Regions from separate parts of the Bacillus sp. NS1 genome, predicted to be linked through region 2. Evidence: riboswitches for the same ligand, from Rfam matches in the RefSeq annotation. Region 2 holds a riboswitch; the other holds the start of a gene.
What was found. A riboswitch is a leader RNA that binds a small molecule or an ion and turns the genes downstream of it on or off. The one in region 2 is predicted to bind S-adenosylmethionine.
Positions count from the first base shown of each region.

Region 1: another riboswitch for S-adenosylmethionine. It lies ahead of AC4CV5_RS08945 (phosphoadenylyl-sulfate reductase); the one in region 2 lies ahead of metE (5-methyltetrahydropteroyltriglutamate--homocysteine S-methyltransferase).

Region 1 is NZ_JBZAZF010000002.1:661,189-669,142, forward strand. Features, by position in the region: gene AC4CV5_RS08930 (dihydroorotate dehydrogenase) at 1-562, shown strand, start outside; gene pyrF (orotidine-5'-phosphate decarboxylase) at 531-1,250, shown strand; gene pyrE (orotate phosphoribosyltransferase) at 1,247-1,879, shown strand; SAM riboswitch class I at 2,024-2,129, shown strand; gene AC4CV5_RS08945 (phosphoadenylyl-sulfate reductase) at 2,294-2,995, shown strand; gene cysP (sulfate permease) at 3,007-4,071, shown strand; gene sat (sulfate adenylyltransferase) at 4,120-5,268, shown strand; gene cysC (adenylyl-sulfate kinase) at 5,281-5,874, shown strand; gene cobA (uroporphyrinogen-III C-methyltransferase) at 5,973-6,746, shown strand; gene sirB (sirohydrochlorin chelatase) at 6,749-7,534, shown strand; gene sirC (precorrin-2 dehydrogenase) at 7,515-7,954, shown strand, end outside.
Region 2 is NZ_JBZAZF010000002.1:416,442-424,395, reverse strand. Features, by position in the region: gene AC4CV5_RS07710 (ABC transporter ATP-binding protein) at 1-1,536, shown strand, start outside; gene thiX (HMP/thiamine ABC transporter permease ThiX) at 1,511-2,275, shown strand; gene rsbRB (RsbT co-antagonist RsbRB) at 2,308-3,141, opposite strand; gene isp (serine protease Isp) at 3,364-4,323, shown strand; SAM riboswitch class I at 4,455-4,610, shown strand; gene metE (5-methyltetrahydropteroyltriglutamate--homocysteine S-methyltransferase) at 4,738-7,026, shown strand; gene AC4CV5_RS07685 (histidine phosphatase family protein) at 7,067-7,693, opposite strand; gene guaD (guanine deaminase) at 7,829-7,954, shown strand, end outside.

The DNA of each region.
Region 1 (7,954 bases), 240 kb from region 2:
CATTTCCTGTCCGAATGTGAAGACAGGCGGGATCGCTTTTGGCACGAACCCTGAAATGGCTGCTGATTTGACGAAAGCGGTTAAAGAGGTTTCAGATGTACCTGTTTATGTAAAGCTTTCCCCGAACGTGGCAAACATCACAGAAATTGCGTCAGCGATCGAAGAGGCGGGAGCGGACGGTCTTACGATGATTAACACATTAATCGGCATGAGGCTCGATTTAAAATCAGGCAAGCCGATATTAGCTAATAAAACAGGCGGACTTTCCGGTCCTGCCATAAAGCCGGTTGCCATTCGCATGGTGTATGAAGTCAGCCAAGCGGTCAATATCCCGATTATTGGAATGGGAGGCGTGCAGACGGCCGAAGATGCCTTAGAATTTCTTCTCGCGGGAGCAAGCGCGGTCGCTGTCGGAACAGCAAACTTTGTGAATCCTTTTGCATGCCCGGACATTATTGAACAGCTTCCAGCTGTTTTGAGTCAATACGGCTATCAATCAATTGAAGAGTGCATCGGAAGGAGCTGGAACCATGAAAAACAACCTGCCCATCATCGCGCTTGATTTTGCATCAGCTGAAGAAACGCTAGCGTTCTTAGCGCTCTTTCAGCAAGAACCGTTATTTGTAAAGGTTGGAATGGAACTTTTTTATCAAGAAGGGCCATCAATAGTCAAACAATTAAAAGAAAGAAATTGCGAGCTGTTTTTAGATTTAAAGCTTCATGACATCCCGACCACTGTAAACAAAGCGATGAAGCGCCTTGCCGGTCTCGGAGTGGATCTCGTCAATGTTCATGCGGCCGGAGGCAAAAAAATGATGCAAGCAGCTCTGGAAGGCTTAGAAGAAGGAACGCCGTCCGGAAAAAAACGCCCGTCACTTATCGCGGTAACCCAGCTGACAAGCACATCTGAACAAATTATGAATAATGAACTGCTGATCGAAAAGCCTCTGATCGACACGGTTGTACATTACAGCAAACTGGCAGAAGAAAGCGGGCTCGATGGAGTGGTCTGCTCTGTTCATGAAGCAAAAGCCATTTACCAAGCGGTGTCGCCTTCATTTCTCACTGTCACTCCGGGGATCAGATTGTCAGAGGACGCTGCGAATGACCAAATCCGCGTAGCGACACCCGCGATTGCAAGAGAGAAAGGTTCATCAGCAATTGTAGTAGGACGCTCGATTACAAAAGCGAAAGACCCGGTAAAAGCCTATGAAGCTGTCAGACTCGAATGGGAGGGAATCAAATCATGAAACAAATCATTGCAAAACATCTATTAGACATCCAAGCTGTATTTTTACGCCCGAACGAGCCATTTACATGGGCAAGCGGCATTTTATCGCCAATCTACTGTGACAACCGCCTTACGCTATCTTTCCCTGGGGTCAGAAATGATGTAGCCTCAGGCATCAGTAAGCTTGTCGAAGAGCATTTTCCTGATGCTGAAATGATTGCGGGCACAGCAACAGCCGGTATTCCTCATGCTGCTCTGGCGGCTGACCGTTTGAACCTTCCGATGTGTTATGTGAGAAGTAAACCAAAAGCGCATGGAAAAGGCAATCAGATTGAGGGAGCTGTGCAAAAGGGGCAAAAAACTGTCGTCATTGAAGACTTAATCTCAACAGGAGGAAGCGTACTTGAAGCTGCGGCAGCTTTACAAGCGGCTGGCTGCGAAGTGCTCGGTGTCGTCTCAATCTTTACGTACGGGCTCCCTAAAGCGCAGGAAGCGTTCACGAAAGCAGAACTGCCATACTACTCATTAACTGATTATGATACGCTCACAGAGGTCGCGCTTGAAAACGGGAATATTCATTCAGACGATCTAGAAAAACTGAAAACGTGGAAACAAAATCCCGAGTCAAAAGATTGGTTTAAAAAATAAAAAATAAATTTCGGTGATGTATAGAGGCTTCAAAGCCTTTCTGTACTTGAAAACAGGCCTCGCGGCCTGTTTTTTTATTATTCCTATAAAAAAAGTCGGGTTGACTTATGTTAGAATTGTGCTAAAATTTACTACAAATCTAAAAACTTATCAAGAGCGGCTGAGGGACTGGACCTATGAAGCCCGGCAACCTGCATAGTTTGTAAGGTGCTACTTCCAGCAAAATGAATTCCATTTTGAAAGATAAGGGCTACATGCTGTTCCTGTCTTTCTTTCCGCCGGATTGAAAGTTTTTTATTTTAAGAGGAAAAAAGGCTGTCTGTGATAACAGCAGCCGCGCATCACATTACAATTGGGAAAAGACAACCGGCAGAAAGCTACTGTTTGTTTGTCTCCGAAAGGAGGAAAGAAGAAATGTTAACGTACGATAATTGGGAAGAGCCAACGATTACATTTCCGGAAGACGATCCTTATAAAGGAGCGTTGTCAGTTTTAAAGTGGGCATACGGTCATTACGGCGACCAGCTTGTTTATGCCTGCAGTTTCGGAATTGAGGGAATCGTTCTGATTGACTTAATTTATAAAGTGAAAAAAGACGCAGAGATTGTGTTTCTTGATACAGGACTTCATTTTAAAGAAACCTATGAAACGATTGAACGAGTGAAGGAACGTTATCCGGGTCTAAATATCATCCTGAAAAAACCAGACCTTACCCTTGAGGAGCAAGCCGCAGAACATGGTGACAAACTGTGGGAAAGAGAGCCGAATCAGTGCTGCTATCTTAGAAAGATCGTTCCTTTAAGAGAGGCGCTTTCAGGACATCCAGCCTGGCTTTCTGGTCTGCGCCGCGATCAAGGGCCAAGCCGTGCCAATACGAATTTCTTAAACAAAGATGAAAAATTCAAATCAGTAAAAGTATGCCCGCTTATCCATTGGACTTGGAAAGACATTTGGAGATACACATCCCGGAATGAGCTTGACTACAATCCGCTTCATGACCAAGGATATCCTAGTATTGGCTGCGCGCCTTGTACGGCTCCTGCTTTTACTGCAGAGGATTTACGTTCAGGCAGATGGAATGGTATGGCGAAAACAGAATGCGGACTGCATGAATAAGGAGCTGCAAAATGGAACTAGCCGCTATTTTATTTAGCTTGTTTTTCGCGATGAATATTGGTGCTAGCGGCGCTGCAGCTTCGATGGGAGTTGCTTACGGCTCTGGAGCCATCAAAAAGAAAACCTACGCTTTGATCCTATGCGCAGTCGGTGTGCTGGCCGGGGCGGTCATTGGCGGGGGCGAGGTTGTAAAAACCATCAGCTCCGGGATTATCCCCGAGCAGACGATTACACTGACGATTGTTTGCATTATTATTGGAGCAGCGGCGCTTTCGCTTTTTACGGCTAATCTCCTCGGCATTCCTTTGTCGACAAGTGAAGTAACAGTCGGCGCAGTTGTCGGCGTGGGAGTGGCTTACAAAGTATTGTTTGTGAACAACCTTCTGGTCATTGTGTCGTTTTGGGTTTTTGTACCGCTGTTCGCTTTCGGTTTCACATATTTCGTATCTAAGCTGTTTCGTTATTTTAAGATTGAAATTAAATCTTCTAAAAAGCAAAAAATTCTTGGCATTGTTTTGTTAGGTGCCGGATTTTTTGAAGCATTCTCTGCCGGCATGAACAACGTGGCGAATGCCGTTGGCCCGTTAGTAGCGGCCGGTGTGCTGGATGTAGCGAAAGGAACCTTGTATGGGGGAGCTTTTGTGGCTCTAGGCGCGCTGTTATTAGGCCGGCGGGTGTTAGAAACAAACGGGAAGAAAATTACGAGATTCTCAAAAGGAGAAGGCATTCTCTTATCCGGTACAGGAGCCGGACTGGTGATCATCAGTTCTGTATTTGGGATGCCGGTGCCCTTGGCGCAAGTCACGTCATCGTCTATTATCGGAATAGGCATGGCGAAAAACGGTCCGAACGTGTTTCATAAACAAGTTGTGCAAACGATGCTGAAGGTATGGATCGTATCGCCGTTTTTATCTCTATCAATTTCTTATCTGCTTGTATCCTTGTTTTTAAAAGCGGATTATTATTCAATCTTTATCATGGTAAGTGTGCTTTTAGCGACGGGCGGTGCCGTCAGCCTGACGAAGGCCATTCGTAAAGAGAGACGCTCTGTCCACGAACAAGGCGGGGGAATCTGATTATTAATCTGAGTTATTTTATATGTTAACTAGGAGGAAATCGATATTATGAGCTTAGCACCACACGGAGGAACATTAGTAAACAGAGTAAATGAATCATATGATGTGAGCAGCATTCAAAAAGAAATTGAACTTGATTTAATTTCTTTTGCAGATTTGGAATTAATCGGAATCGGCGCATACAGCCCGATCGAAGGCTTCTTCAATGAAAAAGATTACGTATCTGTTGTCGAAAACCTGCGTCTATCTTCTGGTATTGTCTGGTCTCTTCCGATCACGCTTCCGGTTGATGCGCAAAAAGCAGAGGAACTGTCAATCGGTGAAACGGTTAAATTAACGTATGAAGGAGAAACATACGGCGTTATCCAAATTGAAGACCTGTATGTTCCTGACAAACAAAAAGAAGCTGTCAATGTGTACAAAACGGATGAGCAGGAGCACCCGGGTGTTAAAAAGCTGTTCAGCCGCGGCGATACATACGTCGGCGGGCCAATCACATTGATTAAAAAAGCTTCAAAACAGTTCCCAGAGTTTACGTTTGAACCAGCGGAAACAAGACGCCAGTTTGGGGAAAAAGGCTGGGAAACCATTGTCGGTTTCCAAACAAGAAATCCTGTTCACAGAGCGCATGAATACATTCAAAAAACGGCTCTTGAAACAGTAGACGGCTTGTTCTTGAACCCTCTGGTAGGCGAAACAAAATCTGATGACATCCCAGCTGATGTGCGGATGGAAAGCTACCAAGTGCTTCTAGACAATTACTATCCGAAAGACCGCGTGTTCCTCGGCGTTTTCTTAGCGGCGATGCGTTACGCAGGACCGAGAGAAGCGATTTTCCACGCGCTTGTCAGAAAGAACTATGGCTGCACGCATTTCATTGTCGGCCGCGATCACGCAGGTGTAGGTGACTATTACGGAACATATGAGGCACAAGAGCTGTTTGACACATTTAAACCTGAAGAGCTCGGGATTACACCGCTAAAATTCGAGCACAGCTTCTTCTGTGAAAAATGCGGAAATATGGGAACAGCGAAAACGTGCCCTCACGGCAGAGAGCATCACGTTATTTTATCAGGCACTAAGGTAAGAGGCATGCTGAGAGACGGTGTACTGCCACCTGCAGAATTCAGCCGCGCAGAAGTCGTAGAAGTGTTAATCAGAGGGATGAAGAAAAAAGAAGAAGCAGGCGTATCTTAAGGAGGACTGGCAGTGACAAATCGCGATATCGTATGGCATGAAGCCTCTATTACAAAAGAAGAGTACCAGCAAAAAAACAAGCACAAAAGCTCCATTCTCTGGCTGACAGGGTTGAGCGGTTCAGGCAAATCAACGATTGCCAATGCCGCTGCGAGAGAATTGTTTGAGCTGGGCTACCAAGTCATTGTGCTGGATGGAGATAATATTCGTCACGGCTTAAATAAGGATCTTGGCTTTTCTGATGAAGACCGAAAAGAAAACATCCGCCGAATTGGAGAGGTGGCAAAGCTTTTTGTTCAGCAGGGCACCATTGTGATTACTGCTTTTATCTCTCCTTTCCGCGAGGACAGAGAGCAAGTTCGCCAGCTTGTGGAAGCAGGCGAATTCAATGAAGTATACATTAAATGCGACCTCGATATTTGTGAACAAAGAGATCCGAAAGGGCTCTATAAAAAAGCAAGAAACGGGGAAATTCCGTTCTTTACAGGAATTGATTCTCCTTATGAAGAGCCTGAAGCACCAGAGCTCGTTCTTGATTCAGGACAGCATGACCGTGAAGCGTGCAAGAGCCAGCTGATCGAGTTTGTCAAACAAAAATTGAGCTGAATATGATCTGCTGTGTTCTTCTCAGAAGGCGGAATGCAAGCGAGAACAACACCACAGCGAATGTTCTGGAAGAACTCGAATAGATCGGGGGAAATACGATGGGGAAAGTATATATTGTAGGAGCGGGTCCCGGTGACCCTGATCTGCTGACAATTAAAGCGCTGAAAGCCATTGAAAAAGCTGATGTCATCCTATATGACAGATTAGTAAATAAAGAGATTTTAGAATATGCCAAAGAGCAAGCAGACCTGATCTACTGCGGGAAGCTTCCAGATTTTCATACGATGAAGCAGGAAACCATCAATCGCTTTCTTGTGAAGTATGCGCAAAAAGGGAAAAACGTTGTCAGACTGAAAGGCGGAGACCCTTTTGTGTTCGGCAGAGGAGGGGAAGAAGCGGAATGCCTCTCTGAAAACGGAATACCGTTTGAAATCATCCCTGGCATTACGTCAGGAATTGCGGCAGCTGCTTATGCCGGAATTCCTGTTACTCACCGGGATGCGGGCTCTAACGTCGCTTTTGTAACGGGTCATTACAAAAAAGACGAAGATTTTGATGAAAAGTGGAAAGCGCTGGCTACAGGAATTGATACACTTGTCATCTATATGGGTATCAAAAACGTGCAGCAGATTGAAAGAAAACTCCTTGAAAACGGCCGGGACGGTTCTACGCCGGCAGCCTTTATTCACTGGGGAACAACGGACAAGCAAAAATCTGTTTTTTGTACAGTTGACACCCTTTCAGAAACGGTGATAAAAGAAGACATTAAAAATCCGAGTTTAATTGTCATTGGAAATGTTGTAAATTATCACTATAAGCTGGAATGGTTTGAATCTGAGCTGAAAAAACAAGATTTAAGCGAGGCGTTGTAAAAATGAAGCAAGCAATTTTATATGTCGGTCACGGCAGCCGGGTAAAAAAGGCGCAGCAAGAAGCCGCAGCCTTTTTGGAAGGATGCAAGGCGCACGTCTCTGCGCCTATACAGGAAATCAGCTTTTTAGAGCTTCAGGAGCCGACAATTGAGACAGGGTTTGAAGCATGTGTGAAGCAAGGCGCTACTCATATCGCAGTGGTGCCTCTGCTTCTTTTAACAGCTGCGCATGCAAAACATGATATTCCCGAAGAAATTGCATGTGCTGCATCCCTATATCCTTCGGTCCGCGTTTCATATGGAAAGCCGATCGGGATTGACGAAGAAGTTGTCAAGGCTGTATATCACCGAATGAAGGACATCGGTGTTCCGTATGAAAATGCCAGAGTCGTGCTCATCGGAAGGGGAAGTTCAGATCCTGATGTAAAAAGAGACGTAACCGGTATTGCCAATCTTCTTCAAAATATGATTCCGGTCAAGGAAGTCATCCCGTGCTTTTTGACAGCATGCGGCCCGAATTACAAAGAGGTTTTTTCAGAACTTAAAAAAGATGACGGCGTGACAACCTTTATCGTTCCATATCTGCTCTTTACCGGCATGCTGATGAATGAAATCGAACGAGAAGTTCAGACATTAAAGGCTGATAATCCGAATGTCTACCTCTCTTCCTATATCGGTTTCCACCCTCATGTGAAAAACGCATTTTTGAACCGTGTGAGAGAAACTGCCGAAAATCCTGAGGGACAATTTGATTTTGACGGAGGTTCATATGCTCCCGCTGCACATTAGCCTGGAAAAGAAAAAGGTTGTCATTGCGGGCGGCGGCAGCATCGCTCTCAGAAGGCTGAAAACGGTGCTTTCTGAGGGAGCTGATATTACACTTGTCAGTCCGGATGTTGAACCGGAAATCAAGCAGTTGGCAGACAATCGCCGCATCAAATGGGTCAGCCGCACAATTGAAAAAGAAGATTATCTCGATGCTTTTTTGATTATTGCCGCGACGGATCATGCTGCAGTGAACAAAGAAATTGCTCAAACAGCTTCACCTTTTCAGCTTGTCAATTGTGTCAGTGAAGCTGAGCTTGGCAACGTGTACATACCGAAAATCGTAAAAAAAGGGCATGTCACGGTGTCTGTTTCTACAAACGGCGCCAGTCCAAAGCACACAAAGGAGCTGGCTGAAAAAGTGGATGAGCAGATTGACAGTGA
Region 2 (7,954 bases):
TGCGCTTTATTGCTAGGGCCGAGCGGGTGCGGAAAAAGCTCGCTCGCCCTTTGTTTAAACGGTCTTTACCCGGAGGCTTGCGATGGCATCCAGTCCGGACATGTATTTTTATTTCAAAAGCCGGTCACAGGCGCTGAAACCTCCGAAACGATTGCTCAGCATGCCGGGGTCGTCTTTCAGGACCCTGATCAGCAGTTTTGCATGCTGACAGTGGAAGACGAAATCGCTTTCGGGCTGGAAAATCTGCAGATTCCGAAAGAAGAGATGACAGACAAGATCGATGCCGTTTTAGAAAAATTACACATTACCCATTTAAAAGAAAAAACGATATCCACTCTGTCAGGAGGACAAAAGCAGAAAGTTGCTCTCGCCTGCATTTTGGCGATGGAGCCTGAGCTCATTATGCTGGATGAGCCGACTTCTCTTTTAGATCCTTATTCAGCGCGGGAGTTCGTTCATTTGATGAAAGATCTTCAGCGGGAAAAAGGCTTCAGCCTCCTCGTCATTGAGCACCAGCTTGATGAATGGACACCTTGGATTGAGAGAACAATCGTGCTGGACAAATCAGGAAAAAAAGCGCTGGATGGCCGGGCGAAAGATCTATTTCAGCACGAAGCTGAGACCCTAAAGGAACTAGGCATCGCGATTCCAAAAATATGTGGCCTGCAGGAACAACTCAGTATGCCGTTTACTTTATCAAAAGAAACGCTGTTCAAAGAGCCTTTTCCTGCCGGGCATACCGAAAAGAAGGAAGCTCCTTCTGGGGGGAGTGTGCTGGAAGTCAACAGCCTTTCGTTCGCAAGAGGACAGCAGACGATTTTCAAAGACATCAGCTTCTCATTGCGCGAAGGCTCTTTGACGGCGCTTGTCGGACCGAACGGCACCGGAAAATCGACGCTCTTATCTGTCCTCGCCCGTCTCATGAAGCCGAAAAGCGGCAAGATTCTTCTATATGATAAGCCGCTGCAATCGTATAAAGAAAATGAATTGAGAAAACGAATGGGATTTGTTTTTCAAAATCCGGAGCATCAGTTCGTCACAGATACGGTGTATGACGAGCTGATGTTCGGCCAGAAAGTAAATGCTGAAACTGAGAAAAAAGCACAGCACCTGCTGCATCGTTTCGGTCTTGCACATTTGGCTGATCATCATCCGTTTGCGATCAGCCAGGGACAAAAACGGCGCCTGAGCGTCGCTACCATGCTCATGCATGACGTAAAGGTTTTATTATTAGACGAACCAACCTTTGGCCAGGACGCCCGAACGGCGGCTGAATGCATGGACATGATACAGCGTATCAAGGCAGAAGGAACCGCTGTCCTCATGATTACACACGACATGGAGCTAGTGTCTTCGTATGCCGACAGCGTGCTAGTGCTTCACGATACGGGCCTGGCCTTTGACGGATCTCCAGCGCAGTTATTTTCTCAGGAGACAGGGCTTGTGCAAAAAGCGAAGCTCACTCTTCCCCTTCTGTATGAATGGATGGCATATCAAGAGGAGGTGCGTGATGAAGCAGCCGTTACATCTCATTAATCCGACAGTGAAAGCGGCCGCCGTTTTTTGCTGTGTTGTCATGCTGTCGTTTATTTACAATCCTTATACTCCTGCGTGTTTTTATATCATCATCGTTGCGGGTGTCCTATTGGCAGCAAGAATCCCATTGAAAAAATGGTTTTTGTTTACGATTCCGTTTTTGATTTTGGCTTTCGGATGCGTATGGACAGCCGCAGTATTTGGAAAGGTTCCGACAACTCCGGATAATTTCTTGTTTCAAGCCGGCCCTATCTTGATCAATAGTGATAATGTATCTGTCGGCATCTCTCTTGGGTTTCGTATTTTGTGCTTTTCCGCCTTATCGATGATGTTTGTTTTTACGACCGATCCGATTTTATTTATGCTGAGCCTTGTCCAACAGTGCAAGCTCTCACCAAAGCTCGCGTATGGCGTCATTGCAGGCTTTCGTTTTCTTCCGCTGTTAAAGGATGAGATCCAGCTGATCCAGCAGGCCCATAAGATCAGAGGAGGAGCGGCGGAGAGCGGCTTCATTGAGAAAATCAGCGCGTTAAAGCGGTATACCATCCCGCTATTAGCCAGTGCCATCAGAAAAGCGGAGCGAACAGCGCTTGCGATGGAATCGAAAGGATTTACAGGAAGCAGCAATCGGACATATTATCGGACGCTGACCGTCAACCGCCGCGACTGGCTGTTCTTTTGCCTCGTTCTCTTGTTATTCGCAGGATCTTTTCTCGTATCTTTATCTTTTGACTCATAAAAAGCCGCTATCAGTCGATAGCGGCTTTTTTCTTATTGATGATAATTTAATGCCTGGGCAAGATTGGTTTTAATTGTAATATTCGAAAAATCAATCCCTAGCTGTACAGCGGTTTGCGCAATTTCAGGCCTGATTCCTGACAGGGTTGACCGAACACCGATCAAATTGAGCGCCTCAATCAATTTAAAGATTTGGTGCGCCACCATCGTATCAACCACCACAACACCTGACAGATCGATTAACAGATGCTCCACGCGTCTTTTTGCACAAGCCTGAAGCGTGTTTTCCAGAATAAACTTTGCGCGTTCTGTATCAATGTCACCGACAAGCGGAAGCAGAGCTGTTGATTTGCTCAAGGTAATGATAGGCGAGCTTAATTCCAATATCATTTCTCTTTGGGCGTTTAATTGCTGTTTGGCATTCATTTCAGCGTGATCGACGAATGTATAAATGGTAAAATCAAATACTTTTACAATCAAATCTGCCCATTTTTGTTTCTCTCCCGATTCAAACGCCGACTCGTTTTCATCTGCGAACTTCTCAAAATACTTCGTATATAATCTCCGGTTTCTCATAAACTCCCGAATGACATACTGAACCGGAGTGTCGAGATGCTTTTGATCGTTCGTCAGCTCAATGACCCACTCTTGAAATTCTTCGAGAAATTGTTTTTCCGGTAAAACATACATGTAATTCAGATGCCGGTAAAACTCTCTGTCCTGCTCTTTCAATTCTTCCGTTACAGATGCATTATGTAAGGCGTAAAGCGAATTCGGATCACTTTCCTCCATTGTTTCAATCCATTCCTCGGCCATTTGTTCCACATGCTCTGAAAAAAATGCATATAATTTTTCATTCAGTTTCATCACACTGCTCCTTTCCCCAACACTATTATAACTTGACTGACAGCTGAATCCCAGTCATACACGTTACACCCATCCAATATTTTGCAAATTACTAATTCTTTGGGTTGTATCCTATTTTTTCAAAATGCTTCAAATGGCTCTGTCCGAACGGTTGTTTTTTTCATATAATATGAGGCAACACCCTTGAATCCACTTGTAAGCATAAAAAAGGAGGGCTTTTTTATGAATGGTGAAATCCGCTTGATCCCGTATGTGACGAATGAGCAGTTTATGGATGTAAACGAGCTTCCTGAGGGTATTAAAGTGATTAAGGCGCCAGAAATGTGGGCAAAAGGGGTAAAAGGCAAAAATGTAAAAATTGCTGTATTGGACACAGGCTGCGATACAAGCCATCCTGATTTAAAAAACCAAATCATCGGCGGAAAGAACTTCACAGATGATGACGGCGGCAAGGAAGATGCGATTTCCGACTACAACGGACACGGCACACACGTCGCCGGAACGATTGCAGCTAATGATTCAAACGGCGGCATTGCCGGAGTTGCGCCTGAGGCAAGCCTATTGATTGTGAAGGTTCTTGGCGGTGAAAACGGCAGCGGACAATACGAATGGATTATTAACGGCATTAACTACGCTGTGGAACAGAAAGTCGATATCATCTCAATGTCCCTTGGCGGTCCTAGCGATGTGCCAGAGCTGGCGGAAGCAGTGAAAAACGCCGTCAAAAATGGAGTGCTTGTCGTTTGCGCAGCGGGAAATGAAGGTGACGGCGACGAACGCACAGAAGAGCTTTCCTACCCTGCGGCATATAATGAAGTCATCGCTGTTGGATCTGTTTCCGTAGCGCGCGAATTATCAGAATTTTCTAACGCAAATAAAGAGATTGATCTTGTGGCACCGGGAGAAAATATATTATCAACCCTTCCTAACAAGAAGTACGGTAAGCTTACCGGCACTTCAATGGCTGCCCCTCATGTCAGCGGAGCGCTTGCTTTAATCAAAAGCTATGAAGAAGAATCATTTCAAAGAAAGCTTTCTGAACCTGAGGTTTATGCACAGCTGATCCGCAGGACACTTCCGCTTGATATTGCAAAAACGCTGGCAGGTAATGGATTCCTGTATTTAACCGCTCCTGATGAACTGGCAGAAAGAGCAGAGCAATCACATTTGATGACCCTATAAAATTATTTTTCTTATATAATATAAACTGAATATTAAAAATAAAGTTTCAAATTCTATGTTGACAACGAATTTGAAATACTGTTAAGATTACCAACAAATGATTCAACTTTTCAAAAAATTAATAACATTTTCTCTTATCGAGAGTTGGGCGAGGGATTGGCCTTTTGACCCCAACAGCAACCGACCGTAATTCCATTGTGAAATGGGGCGCACTGCTTTTCGCGCCGAGACTGATGTCTCATAAGGCACGGTGCTAATTCCATCAGATTGTGTCTGAGAGATGAGAGAGGCAGTGTTTTACGCAGAAAAGCCTCTTTCTCTCATGGGAAAGAGGCTTTTTGTTGTGAGAAAACCTCTTAGCAGCCTGTATCCGCGGGTTAACAAGAGTGTTTTACATATAAAGGAGGAGAAACAATGACAACCATCAAAACATCGAATTTAGGATTTCCGAGAATTGGACTGAACAGAGAATGGAAAAAAGCACTTGAAGCGTATTGGAAAGGCAGCACTGATAAAGATACGTTTTTAAAGCAAATCGACGACCTATTTTTATCCGCAGTAAAAACACAAATTGACCAGCAGATTGATGTTGTGCCTGTTTCTGATTTCACACAGTATGATCATGTACTCGACACAGCAGTCAGCTTCAACTGGATTCCGAAACGATTCAGACATTTGACTGACGCTACCGATACATACTTCGCTATTGCCCGCGGAATAAAAGACGCCGTATCAAGTGAAATGACAAAATGGTTTAATACAAACTACCATTACATCGTTCCTGAATATGACGAGAGCATTGAGTTCCGCCTGACAAGAAACAAACAGCTCACAGATTATCGCCGGATCAAACAGGAATACGGCGTTGAAACAAAACCTGTGATTGTCGGCCCTTATACATTTGTCACGCTGGCTAAAGGCTATGAACCCTCTGAAGCAAAAGCGATCCAAAAACGCCTTGTGCCGTTATATGTACAGCTTTTGAAAGAGCTTGAGGAAGAAGGCGTAAAATGGGTTCAAATCGATGAGCCTGCGCTTGTTACAGCTTCTGCCGAAGATGTCCGCGGCGCAAAAGAATTATTTGAAAGCATTACAAACGAGCTTTCATCCTTGAATGTGCTTTTGCAGACGTATTTTGATTCTGTTGATGCTTATGAAGAGCTGATCTCTTACCCGGTACAGGGAATTGGCCTTGATTTCGTTCACGATAAAGGCAGAAACCTGGAACAGCTGAAAACACACGGATTCCCAACAGATAAAGTGCTGGCAGCAGGCGTCATTGACGGACGCAACATTTGGAAGGCAGATCTTGAAGAACGTCTCGACGCCGTTCTTGATATTCTCAGCATTGCAAAAGTAGATGAACTGTGGATTCAGCCTTCCAGCAGCCTGTTGCATGTTCCGGTAGCGAAGCACCCTGATGAGCATTTGGAGAAGGATCTGCTGAACGGATTATCTTACGCAAAAGAAAAACTAGCTGAGCTGACAGCTTTGAAAGAAGGTTTAGTATCAGGAAAAGCGGCGATCAGCGAACAGATTCAGCGGGCGAAAGCTGATATTCAGGCGCTCAAACAATTTGCAACTAGCGCAAATTCTGAACAAAAGAAAGAGCTGGAGCAATTAACCGATAAAGACTTCAAACGCCCAATTCCTTTTGAAGAACGTTTAGCCCTGCAAAATGAATCTCTCGGCCTCCCGCTTTTGCCGACGACTACGATTGGAAGCTTCCCGCAGTCTGCTGAAGTGCGGAGCGCACGCCAAAAATGGCGGAAAAAAGAGTGGTCTGATGAACAGTACCAAAACTTTATCAATGCAGAAACAAAACGATGGATTGATATTCAGGAAGAATTGGAGCTGGATGTGCTTGTGCACGGTGAATTTGAACGGACAGATATGGTCGAATACTTCGGTGAAAAGCTGGCCGGCTTTGCCTTCACAAAATACGCTTGGGTTCAATCATACGGCTCACGCTGTGTCCGCCCGCCAGTCATTTACGGAGATGTTGAATTTATTGAACCGATGACAGTGAAAGACACGGTGTATGCACAATCCCTGACATCCAAGCATGTGAAAGGAATGCTGACCGGTCCTGTTACAATCTTAAACTGGTCCTTCCCTCGAAACGACATTTCGAGAAAAGAAATCGCCTTCCAAATTGGGCTTGCCCTTCGCAAAGAAGTAAAAGCGCTTGAAGATGCAGGCATTCAAATTATTCAAGTGGATGAACCGGCGCTGCGCGAAGGCCTTCCATTAAAAACCCAAGATTGGGATGAGTATTTGACTTGGGCGGCAGAAGCATTCAGATTAACTACTTCTTCCGTGAAAAACGAGACGCAAATTCATACACATATGTGCTACAGCAACTTCGAAGACATCGTAGATACGATCAATGATCTTGATGCCGATGTAATTACAATCGAGCACAGCAGAAGCCACGGAGGATTTTTAGATTACTTAAAAGACCATCCGTATTTGAAAGGGCTCGGCCTTGGTGTATATGACATTCACAGCCCTCGGGTGCCGTCAACTGAAGAAATGTACAACATTATTGTTGACGCTCTTGCCGTTTGTCCGACTGACCGCTTCTGGGTAAATCCAGACTGCGGATTGAAAACAAGACAGCAGGAAGAAACGGTTGCAGCATTGAAAAACATGGTTGAAGCCGCAAAACAGGCAAGAGCTCAGCAGACACAGCTTGTTTAAATATAGAAACCATCTGCCTTAGGCAGATGGTTTTTTTCTGTTAGAAAGCAGGAATCGGTTTCCTATGCTCCCCATCCCCTTCTATTAATATCTTGGCTGTTCCATTTTCATCAAATTCCACAAGGCTCAATGATGTATCATATATGTAAGCAGAATTCCATATGTCATTAATGCGTCTTCCCTTTATGATATTTAACAGCATTAATATAAAGACAGAATGGGTAACCAAGAGAACATTACCGGAAGAATGGCTGTCTAAAATCGTTTGGAGAGCCAGCCTTACCCGGCTTTCAAGGTCAAAAAACGTTTCACATCCTGGCTGGCGATAAGCTTCGGGATGATGAAAATAAGCATGAAAAAGATCAGGTTCGTCTCTTTCAATATCCTCTTGTTTTTTCCCTTCCCATGAGCCCAGAGACATTTCTCTGAACATATAATCTTTAACCAGCGGGAGCCGGCGCGATCCCAGTATGGTTTTTGCCGTCTCTTCTGTCCGCTTGCTCGGGCTGATGTAAACCTGATTCAATTCAATATCCTTCAGACGCTTCCCAAGAGCGCGGGCGTTGTATAATCCAAGTTCTGTTAAATCAGAATCCAGCCAACCCTGCATCCGTTTTTCCACATTCCATTGAGTCTGTCCGTGCCTGGCAATATATAAATGCAGCATGATCACCCCTCATCTTTTCTCCTCTTATCTTAGCAAATCCCCCAAATATTTTGTTTACTTTGCACTTTTTTGGGAATGTTTTTTGCACTTCTTTTCGGCTATACTTATAACACTCAATTGACAGGAGGGTTTAGGATGAATCATGAAACGTTTTTAAAACGGGCAGTCGATCTTGCTCGTAATGGAGTGAATGCGGGAGTTGGCGGGCCTTTCGGAGCCGTTATCGTGAAAGACGGAGCCGTTATTGCCGAAGGACAGAAC